2 regions of the Methylobacterium sp. TK26 genome follow, and region 1 is predicted to be linked to the other one. Evidence: riboswitches for the same ligand, from Rfam matches in the RefSeq annotation. Region 1 holds a riboswitch; the other holds the start of a gene.

The links. Region 1 has a riboswitch for fluoride ahead of crcB (fluoride efflux transporter CrcB). Riboswitches for the same ligand answer to the same signal wherever they lie in the genome.
Region 2: it holds a riboswitch for fluoride, as region 1 does, so the genes downstream of both, crcB (fluoride efflux transporter CrcB) here and crcB (fluoride efflux transporter CrcB) in region 1, are expected to answer to the same signal.

Annotation. Positions count from the first base shown of each region.
Region 1 is NZ_CM143965.1:3,483,153-3,488,235, forward strand. It holds gene ACXJ1Y_RS16890 (tetratricopeptide repeat protein) at 1-424, shown strand, start outside; gene ACXJ1Y_RS16895 (hypothetical protein) at 418-1,707, shown strand; gene ACXJ1Y_RS16900 (hypothetical protein) at 1,870-2,382, shown strand; fluoride riboswitch at 2,424-2,499, shown strand; gene crcB (fluoride efflux transporter CrcB) at 2,573-2,962, shown strand; gene ACXJ1Y_RS16910 (pyruvate, water dikinase regulatory protein) at 3,017-3,847, opposite strand; gene ACXJ1Y_RS16915 (uroporphyrinogen decarboxylase) at 4,272-5,083, shown strand, end outside.
Region 2 is NZ_CM143965.1:1,458,923-1,464,005, reverse strand. It holds gene ACXJ1Y_RS07180 (hypothetical protein) at 1-479, opposite strand, end outside; gene ACXJ1Y_RS07175 (EamA family transporter) at 484-921, opposite strand; gene ppa (inorganic diphosphatase) at 918-1,469, opposite strand; gene ACXJ1Y_RS07165 (hypothetical protein) at 1,494-1,685, opposite strand; gene crcB (fluoride efflux transporter CrcB) at 1,761-2,153, opposite strand; fluoride riboswitch at 2,251-2,313, opposite strand; gene ACXJ1Y_RS07155 (2,3-bisphosphoglycerate-dependent phosphoglycerate mutase) at 2,700-3,314, shown strand; gene ACXJ1Y_RS07150 (YeiH family protein) at 3,498-4,559, shown strand; gene ACXJ1Y_RS07145 (adenylate/guanylate cyclase domain-containing protein) at 4,604-5,083, shown strand, end outside.

The DNA.
Region 1 (5,083 bases):
CAACAAGTCCGCCCACCAGGACCCGAACGACGACGTCAACGCCTCGTCCAGCGGCGAGGGCCTCGCCGGCAACCGCGAAGCGAGCAGCAGCGCCTCGCTGCCCGGCAACAGCGCCGTCGCCCGGCGGGGGCGCTCCGAACAGGCCGCCATCGACTCGGCCGGCGGCAAGGCGCGCGGCTCGGTGGGCGACGCCGCCGGGCGCGGCCGCTCCGGCACCGGCCCCGCCATGGTCGCCGAGGCCCCCGAGCGCGAGGCCCGCCGGGTGACGAAGAGCTTCGAGGCGCACGAGATCCGCCCCGACCGCCTGTGGCTCCAGACCCTGCCCGACGATCCCGGCCGCTACCTCAAGCTCCGCCTCAAGGCCGAGCAGGCCCGCCGCGTCGAGGCCGGCACCGCCATGCCCGCCGGGAGCAACCCATGGTGATTTCTTGGCACTGGGGTCGCGGATTGCGGCGAGGGAAGATCGGGCTTCTCGCCGGGTTGCTGCTGGCCGGAATGTCGCTGCCCGCCCTCGCCGAGGTGGAGCCCGGCGACCTCACCCTCACCGTCACCCCCGAACTGAACGGCGGCGCGGCCCCCTACACCCGCGAGATGGTGCTCCTGAAGATCCACGGGGTCTACCGGCAGCCGATCCTGCTGGAGGAGGTGATCCAGCCGCCGCTCGCCAACTTCACCTGGACGCAGCTCGGCCGCGACCATTGGAGCAAGACCCGCCTCCCCGACGGCCAGACCGCCATCGCCTTCGACCGGACGGTGGCGATCTTCCCGCACCATGCGGGCGAGTTCACCCTCGAACCCTTCGTCCACCGGCTGACCATCAACGATGTCGGCGAGCGCAAGGTGGTGGACGTGCGCTCGCAGCCGATCCCCTTCACCGTCGCCGCCTGGACCGCCCCGACCGGCGGCCCCGACGCGAAGGAGCCCTGGTGGCTCCCCGCCCGCGACGTGAGCATCACCGATTCGTGGAGCCGCGACCCGGAGACGGTGAAGATCTACGAGACCGTCCGGCGGACGGTGGTGCTGGAGGCGCAGGGGATGCTCGCCGAGGGCCTGCCGCCCCGGCCGGTCATGCGCACGCGCGGCATCATCACCTTCGCCGGGCCGGTCGCCCGCGAGACCATCGTCACCCCCGCCGGCCCCGTCGCCCGCGCCACCTATGTCTGGGACGTGAAGCCCGGCGTGCCGGAGGTGATCCCCCTCGACGCCATCGCCATCCCGTGGTTCGACACGGTTTCGCGCACCATGCGCGAGGCCGAGATCCCCGCCCGCCAGATCGGCGGCGGCCTGCCCGACCGGGAGACCGACGGGGCCAAGGGCGCCGCCGCCTCCGCGCTGATCGCCGTGGCGGCGGGCGTGCTGGCCTTCGGCCTCGGCCTCGCCCTCCTCGGCTTCCGCCGGGAACGGGGGACGCTGCGCCTGCCTCCGACCCTCGCCCGCGACCTGCGCCGGGCCGCCCGATCCGGCGATGCCAACGCCGTCCGCGCCGCCGTGGCGGCGGGCGAGGCCGCGATGCCCGCCCTCGCCCGCCGCTGGCGGGAACGGCCCGAGACCCGCGAGGCTCTCGCCGCCCTCGACCGCGCCGTCTACGGCCCGACCGGGGGCGCGACGCCGGACCTCGTCGCCCTGGCCCGCGCCCTGACGAAGAGCGAGCCCGGCCGGGCCTTCGGCTCCGCCCCCGTGCTGAAGCCCCTCGACGGACCTGCATGATGTTGCCTGTTTTTCAGGCAGGCCGCGGCTTTGAGCAAAAGCTCAAGTCCTGAGCAAGCATCAATGTTTTGCACTATCTTGCGTCAACTGCATTCGCTCCGTAGACCGAACACCAACGGACGAAAAGTCCGCGTTTTCGCTGTCGCCCGGAGGACTAGACCGATGCCGCATACCACCGAAGTCAAGGACCGTTTCCGCACCCGCCTCGCCGCCGCCGATGCCCGCAGCAACGGCTTCCGGCAGAAGCTGCTGGATGACGGCACCCGCGCCCTTCAGCCGGTGATCGAGGTGCTGAACCTGATGGCCGAGGTGCTGAACGAGGAGCACAACGCCCATGGCTGCATCACCGGGACGGAGTTGCTGATCGACACCGACAATTTCGTCACCCTCTGCGCCAAGCTGCGCGGGGTCGACAGCGAGCAGAAGATCAAGATCAAGTACGGGCCCGAACTCGGCGGCAAGAACTATCTTTCTATCTCCGGCCTGCACCAGCGCTACAACGAGCGCCTCGTGCCGGGTTCGAGCGCCAGCGCACATATCGGCCGGGTGATCGGCAGCGACATCCATCTCGACGAGCATCGCGGCGCCGACCTCGCGGAGGTGGTCCGGGACGTGATCGAGGATTTCTACGTCGCGCAGATCGAGCAGCGCAGCCACTTCGCCGTCGCGGCGTAGGGTTCAGGCCCTTTCCCTCGTCCCGTCCCTGCGTTAACTCTCGGCGGGATGGGGATGGAGCTCCCCGACAACCGCCTTGCCGGATGACCGGCCAGGGCTGATGGCTCCTACCGCAAGGGCGGCTTCCGCCTGCGGTGGGGGCGTGCCCGCATCGCGGCCGGGCCGCCCGTCCAACCGGGACGGGACAGGCATGATCAACACCCTCATCGTTTTCCTCGGCGCCGGGATCGGCGGCGGGTTTCGGCATGGGCTCAACGTGGCGGTGGCGCGGACGCTGCCGGGCCTGGGCTTTCCCCTGGCGACGCTCCTCATCAACGTGCTGGGCTCGTTCCTGATGGGCGTGCTGGCCGAGGGCTTCGCCCTGCGCGGGGCGGCGGGCCACCCGGCCCGGCTGTTCCTGACGACGGGGGTGCTCGGCGGCTTCACCACCTTCTCGACCTTCTCCCTCGACGCGATCAGCCTCTACGAGCGCGGCGAGACGGCGGCGGCGGCCGGCTACGTGGTCGCCTCCGTCGCCGCCGGTCTTCTGGGGCTGATCGCCGGCATGGCCCTGGTGCGCGGCGTCCTGAGCGCGGCCTGACGGGGATCCCAAAGGGCGAGCCCTTTGGTGGGGTCCAGGGGCAAGGCCCCTGGCTCACTCCGCGATGAACTTCATCCGGTGATCGCGGTGTAGGTCGAGGATGGCGGCGGCCGTCTCCTCGATCGACCGGCGCGTCACGTCGATGGTCGGCCAGCGGTTCTTGATGAACAGCCGCCGCGAGGCGGTGATCTCGTCGGACACCGCCTCCCGGTCGACATACATCGAACTCTCGTCGGCGTTCAGGCTCGACAGCCGGTTCTGGCGGATCTGGATGATCCGCTCCGGCGAGGCGAATAGCCCGACGATCAGGGGCTTGCGCGCCGCCACGATGGCCGGCGGCATCGGCATGCCCGGCACGAGGGGGAGGTTCGTGGTCTTGAGGCCCCGGTTGGCCAGATAGATCGAGGTCGGCGTCTTCGAGGTGCGGCTGACGCCGAGCAGGATGACGTCCGCCTCCTCCAGATCCTCCGGCAGGTTGCCGTCGTCGTGGGCGAGGGTGAAGTTCATCGCGTCGATGCGCTTGAAGTACTCGGCGTTCAGCATGTGCTGGGCGCCGGGGCGCGCCGCCTTCTGCGTGCCGAGGTAGGATTGCAGCAGGTCGTGGACCGGCTGCAGCACCGACAGGCAGGGCGAACCCGACTCCCGCGCCGCCATCTCCAGCCGCTGGCCGAGGTCGCCCCCCACCAGGGTGTAGAGCACGAGGCCGGGCGCGGCGCGGATTTCCGAGATCACCCGCTCCAGCTGCGAGGCGGAGCGGACGAGGGGATAGACGTGCTCGATGGCCGAGACGCCCTCGTACTGCGCCGCCGCCGCGCGCCCGACATTGATGAGCGTCTCGCCGGTGGAATCCGACACGAGATGAAGGTGGAAGTAGCTGCGGCCCATACGCGGCGTCTCCGGCCGGTTCGGTTATCCAACGGCGACCGCCGGGGAGTCGATAAGTGTGGATAGGCAGGCCCGGTCGGCCGGTCCAGAGCAGAACCCCGTCCGGCTATCGACTCCTGCATACACAGGCCGTCAAATCGGGGCGGAATCCGCGCCCGGTTCGGGAAAAGCCGGACACGCAGGGTCCGGACCGGCTCACCACCCGGCGCAAAGCCTTGAGCGGGAACCCTCTTCCATCATCTTCGCGCAAATCCTTTAAAGCTCCGTTAACGGCGCCGAACCGGGGATCGGGTGTGGATACGGTTGCGCTCCCGCTCATCAGCCTCCAAGAGAAAAAACAGAGTCTAAGAATCTCTCTCTATCTTTATGAGAGGTCCCCTGGGGATCGTCGCGACCGGACCGGTTTGCGAGAAGGCGGGAGCGCATGACGGGTCAACCGGACAGGACGATGCTGAAGGTGCTCTCGGGCGAGGCGGTCTGGCCGCCTCCGGCCTGGATGATGCGCCAGGCCGGGCGCTATCTGCCGGAGTACCGGGCCACCCGGGCGACGGCGGGCTCCTTCCTCGACCTGTGCTACACGCCCGACTTCGCCGTGGAGGTGACGCTCCAGCCGATCCGCCGCTTCGGCTTCGACGCGGCGATCCTGTTCTCGGACATCCTCGTCGTGCCCCATGCCCTCGGGCAGGACGTGCGCTTCGTGGAGGGCGAGGGCCCGCGCCTCGATCCCCTGGGCGACCGCGCCGCCTTCGAGCGCCTGCGCGAGGCGGGCGACGGTTCGGTGATGACCCACCTCGCCCCCGTCTTCGAGACGGTGACGCGGCTGCGGGCCGAACTGCCGCCGGAGACGACGCTGCTCGGCTTCTGCGGCGCGCCGTGGACCGTGGCGAGCTACATGATCGGCGGCCGGGGCACCCCGGACCTCGCCCCCGCCCGGGCGCTCGCCGAGGGCGACACGGCGCTGGTGGACGAACTGATCGACCGCCTCGTCACGGTGCAGACCGACTACCTCGTGCGCCAGCTCGAGGCGGGGGCGGACGCCGTGCAGATTTTCGAATCCCATGCCGGCACCCTGCCCAAGGCGGTCCCCGCCTCCGCCGACGTGGTCGAGCCGGTGGGCGACGTCACCGAGAGCGCCCTGCCGGGCGGGGCGCCGCCGGACGCCCTCACCCGCTGGTCGCTCCGACCGATCGCCCGGATGATCGCGGGTGTCCGCGCCCGGGTGCCGGGTGCCAAGAT
Region 2 (5,083 bases), 2.0 Mb from region 1:
CCGATGATCGCGACGCCGAGCGCGACCCCGAGCGTCGCGGTCGCGGCCCCCTCACGCAGTGCGACGCCAAGCCAGACGACCAGGACTTCCAGCCCTTCCGTGACCAGCGCCCAGAACCCGACGCCGATGCCGGCCAAGTTGAGTGGACGCGGCCAGTTGCCGGAGAATACAGGCGGTTTCGGGCTGGTCCCGTCCCACTGACTAAGACCCTGGAGGAACTCCCAGAGCAGGTAGATCCCGAACGCCAGCAGCAGCGCGGCGGCGATGGCGTCGAGGAGATGCAGCGCGAACCGGTAGGCCGCAGCCTGTAACACCCAAGCCAGCACGGCGACGGCGGTTCCGCCGAGGACGCCGCCCAATAGGAGGCTCCGCCAACCGAAGCGGTAGGCTCCCGCGATCAGGACCGTGGCCGCGATGAACAGTTCGGTGAAGGTGACCTGGAAGGTGATGACCACGCCGAACCAGGAGACGTCGCCCATGCGCTCACCCCCGGAAAGCGACGAGGATCGCGCCGGCTGCGATCAGGCCGACGCCGAGCCAATTGGGTCCGGACAGCCGCTCCCCCAGGAACACGACCCCGAACACGGCGACGAGCACGACGCTGAGCTTGTCGATGGGTGCGACCCGCGCCGCATCGCCTAGCTTGAGCGCCCGGAAGTAGCACAGCCAGGAGCCCCCGGTGGCCAAGCCGGACAGGACTAGGAACAGGTAGGTCCGGCGGGAGACCGACGAGAGCGGCTCCCACTGGCCGGTCGCAATCAAGATGCCGCCGAGGACGAGCAGGATCACGGCGGTACGGACGAAGGTGGCGAAGTCCGAGCCCACCGCCTCGATGCCGACCTTGGCGAAGATCGCCGTCAGCGCCGCGAAGCCGGCCGAGAGCAGGGCCCAGGCCTGCCAGGACTGCAGCAGGCCCCTCACGGCGTTATCGGCTCGGGGCCGGCCGCCCGGTGGCGTTCCACGGCCGCCGCGATCATCGCCCGCGCCGCGGCCGCCGTGTCCCAGCCGGTGATTCGGACCCACTTGCCGGGCTCCAAGTCCTTGTAGTGCTCAAAGAAGTGGTGGATCTGGCTGCGGGTAATTTCCGGCAGGTCGGTATGCTCGTGGATGGCGTCGTAGCGGCGCGTCAGGCGTTGCGCCGGGACCGCGACGATCTTCTCATCCGGACCGTGCTCGTCTTCCATCAGCAGCACGCCGACGGGCCGGACCCGCAATACCGCACCGGGCAGAACCCCGCGGGTGTTAGCCACCAGCACGTCGCAGGGATCGCCGTCCTCCGAAAGGGTGTTCGGAATGAAGCCGTAATTGCCCGGGTAGCGCATCGGCGTGTGCAGGAATCGGTCGACCACGAGCGCGCCGGCGGCTTTGTCGAGCTCGTATTTGACCGGCTCTCCGCCGACCGGCACCTCGACCAGTACGTTGACCTCGTGGAAGGTCGGATCGCCGACTGCGATGGCTTCAAGCTTCACGTTAAAAACTCCTTCTGGGCCGGTTCAGGGTTGGGTGACGATCCAGACGGAGGCGAGCGCCAGGATCAGCAGGACGGCGACCGCGAACACGATCAGGGCGGTGCTGCCGTGACGCACGCGTGCGCTCGATCGCTTGCGCTCCCGCTCGGCGCGCCGCAGCGCGTCGACGTCGCTCAGTTCGGGGTCTGGGTCGTTGCTCTCGGGTCGATTGGTCATCGCGGCCTCCCTTGCCGGATTGTCCACGCCTCGCCGGAGGCGGCGGACGGGGTGTTGCCGGCGTACCGGCCGGGCTCACGTCGGCCCCATGCCCAGGAGGCCGCGCACCAGCGCCAGGGCCGCCAGGAGGCCGAGCAGTGCCGCGATCACGGAAGCGAGGACGTAGGCGAAGGCCGCCCCGGTCTGGCCCCGCTCGTAAAGCGTGATCGCGTCGAGCGAGAAGGTCGAAAAGGTCGTGAAGCCGCCGAGCACCCCGGTGGTCAGCAGCAGGCGCAGGGGATGCCCGCCGGAGCCGCGGAGCACGAAGCTCTCGGCGATGATGCCCATCAGGAACGAGCCAAGGACGTTGATGAACAGCGTGGCGACGGGGAACGTGACGCCGGGCAAGAGGCGCGACGTGGCGAGGTTGATTCCGTGGCGGATGGCTCCGCCGACACCCGCACCCAGGAATACGATCAAGAAGTTCACAGGTCGCCTCTCGTCACATCGAGCGAGGGCAACAAAAAACCCGCCTTGCGGCGGGTTGCGTCGGAAACGCTCCCGCCGCGAGCGGGCACGCGGTGCCCTCGCAGCAGGAGCCATCAGCCCTCACGGGCGGTTGTCGGGAAGCTCCATTCCCATCACACGCTAGCCCTTTAACAGCGGGCGATGCGAAGGGTCAATGACTTTCGGTCGCGGTTCGAAATCCCAGCATCCAACACTGCTCATCCAGTCCGCACGAGCGGCCGCTTTCCCCCTGCCTCTGCTCAAACGGACAAGCGGCTTTCGGCCAGCTTCGGCCTCGCCGTTAGGCGATCGGGATGACTGGGGTGGGTGGGAAGCAGCTTGGCTGCTTTCGGTCGCAAGACGTTCTAAAGCGGACCTAGGATGAATCGCCGTCTCCGGATGGACGGTCCAACCCATCTCAGGGTCGAAGTTCGTTAAAGCCGGATGCCGTTTTCATCAGAGGCGATGCGACCGACGCGAAAGTGCGTTGCCTTGGGAGACAGAGTGATTCACGATCGCAAAGCCCCAATCACGCGACGTCTCGTGCTGGTCCGGCATGGCCAGAGCGTAGCCAACCGATCCGGTCTGTTCACGGGATTGCTGGACTCGCCCTTGACCGAGCAGGGTCGGATAGAAGCCGTGGCAGCCGGGCGGCGTTTGGCCGAGCGCAGCTGGCGCTTTTCCGATGCCTTCACCTCGACGCTGACGCGGGCCGTCGTGAGCGGCCGGCTTATCCTCGATACGCTCGGGCAACCCGGATTAATCCCTCAACGCTTCGCCGCGCTCGACGAGCGAGACTACGGCGACCTCAGCGGGCTCGACAAGACCGCCGCCGATGCGCGCTGGGGGGCGGAGCGGATCGAGACCTGGCGGCGCTCCTACGCCGAGGCGCCGCCGAACGGTGAGAGCCTGCGCGATACCGTCGCCCGCATCGTGCCATGCTACCTCCGATCCATCCTACCGGCGGTCATGGGCGGGGACGTGCTCGTCGTCGCCCACGGTAATTGCCTGCGGGCGCTCGTTATGGCGCTCGACGACCTCAGCCCGGCGGAGGTCGAGCAACTCGAACTCGCGACGGGCTCCGTCAGGATCTATGAGTTTGCTGCGGACACGACGATCGAGGCCCGCTGGATCGACGGTTGAATCCGCCTGTAGGCCCCCAAGAATGGGTCGCCTCACGCTTCGAGGGGATCCCCATTTGATCTAATTAAGTGATTGGAATTATCTAATCATTCCGTTGGAGTGAATGAAAGGGAAGTGGGATTCTCCGGCATCACATCGGAGCCACCCATGTCCGCCCCCAGACTTGTCTCCCACCCTCGATCGATGCGTGCCCTGGCCGGCACGAGAGCCATCCTTCCAGGACTGGGCCTCTGCGTGGCAGTTACCGCCGCAGCGGTCGGCTTCGAAGCCGTCGAGACGCACCTGTTCGGTCGCGCTTGGCTCGAAGCCCTGGTGCTGGCGATCCTCCTCGGGAGCGCGATCCGCACCGCCTGGACCCCGTCGCAGCGTTTCTTTCCCGGCATCGCCTTCGGGGCCAAGACCGTGCTGGAGATCGCGGTCGTAATGCTAGGCGCGTCGCTCAGCCTCGCGACGATCCTCGCCGCCGGCCCGGGCCTGCTCTTCGGCATCGCGGGCGTCGTCGTGGTCGCGATCCTGTCGAGCTACGGCATCGGCCGGGCGCTCGGACTGCATTCGCGCATGGCGATCCTCGTCGCCTGCGGCAACTCGATCTGCGGCAACTCGGCGATCGCCGCCACCGCCCCGGTGATCGGCGCCGACGGCGAGGACGTCGCCGCCTCCATCGCCTTCACCGCGGTGCTGGGCGTGCTGGTGGTGCTCGGCCTGCCGCTGCTGGTGCCGCTGCTCGGCCTGTCGCCGATGCAGTACGGCGTGCTCGCCGGCCTCACCGTCTACGCCGTGCCGCAGGTCCTCGCCGCCACCGCGCCGGTCGCGGCGCTCAGCGTCCAGGTCGGAACCCTGGTGAAGCTCGTCCGGGTGCTGATGCTCGGGCCGGTCGTTCTGATGCTCTCCCTCGGCGCGAGCCGGCTGCGCGAGGAGACCGACGAGGCCGCCCCCGGCGTCACAACCGGCGACCGCCCGGCCCCCGGCGGCCTCGCGATCCACCGCCTGGTGCCGTGGTTCATCCTCGCCTTCCTGGCGCTCGCGGGACTCCGCTCGGCCGGGCTGATCCCGCAAGTCGCGCTCGCGCCGATGTCGGAGACCGCCAACGTGCTGACCGTAGTCTCGATGGCGGCACTCGGCCTCGGGGTCGACGTGCGCAGCGTCGCCAAGGCCGGGGCGCGGGTGACCCTCGCTGTGGTCGCCTCGCTCCTTGCCCTCGGCGCCGTCAGCCTCGGCCTGATCCATGTGCTCGGCCTCGTCTGATCCACGCTATGGCATCGATCCGACCCCTTGATGGAAGAATTGCCGTGACACGTTCGTCCCAATCTTCATCCGAGGCAGTCGCGCAGGCGACGGGATGGTTGATGGGGCCGGGTCGCGAAGCGGTGGACGCGGCAGCCCTTCTCGATGGGTTCAGTGCGTGCCTCTCGGGGCTTGGCCTGCCGCTGGCCCGCGCCACCACCCACGCGCCGACCCTGCATCCGTCGTTCCGGTGGGTGATGCGCGTCTGGCATCCAGGAACGTCGAGCCTAGCCCTGCGTCGCCGCCACGGCATCGAGGGCACGCCGACCTTCCACGGCAACACCGTCGAGCACGTGGTCGAGACGCGGACCCCACTCCAATGCCGTCTCGACGGGGATGGGCCGCTGCCGTTTCCCGTGCTTGGCGAGCTTCGCAACGAGGGTCTGACCGACTACCTCATCGCGCCGCTGCATGCCGCGCGTGGACGCATGGGTGCCGCCTCCTGGGCCACGGCGAGACCGGGCGGCTTCACGCCGATCGAGATC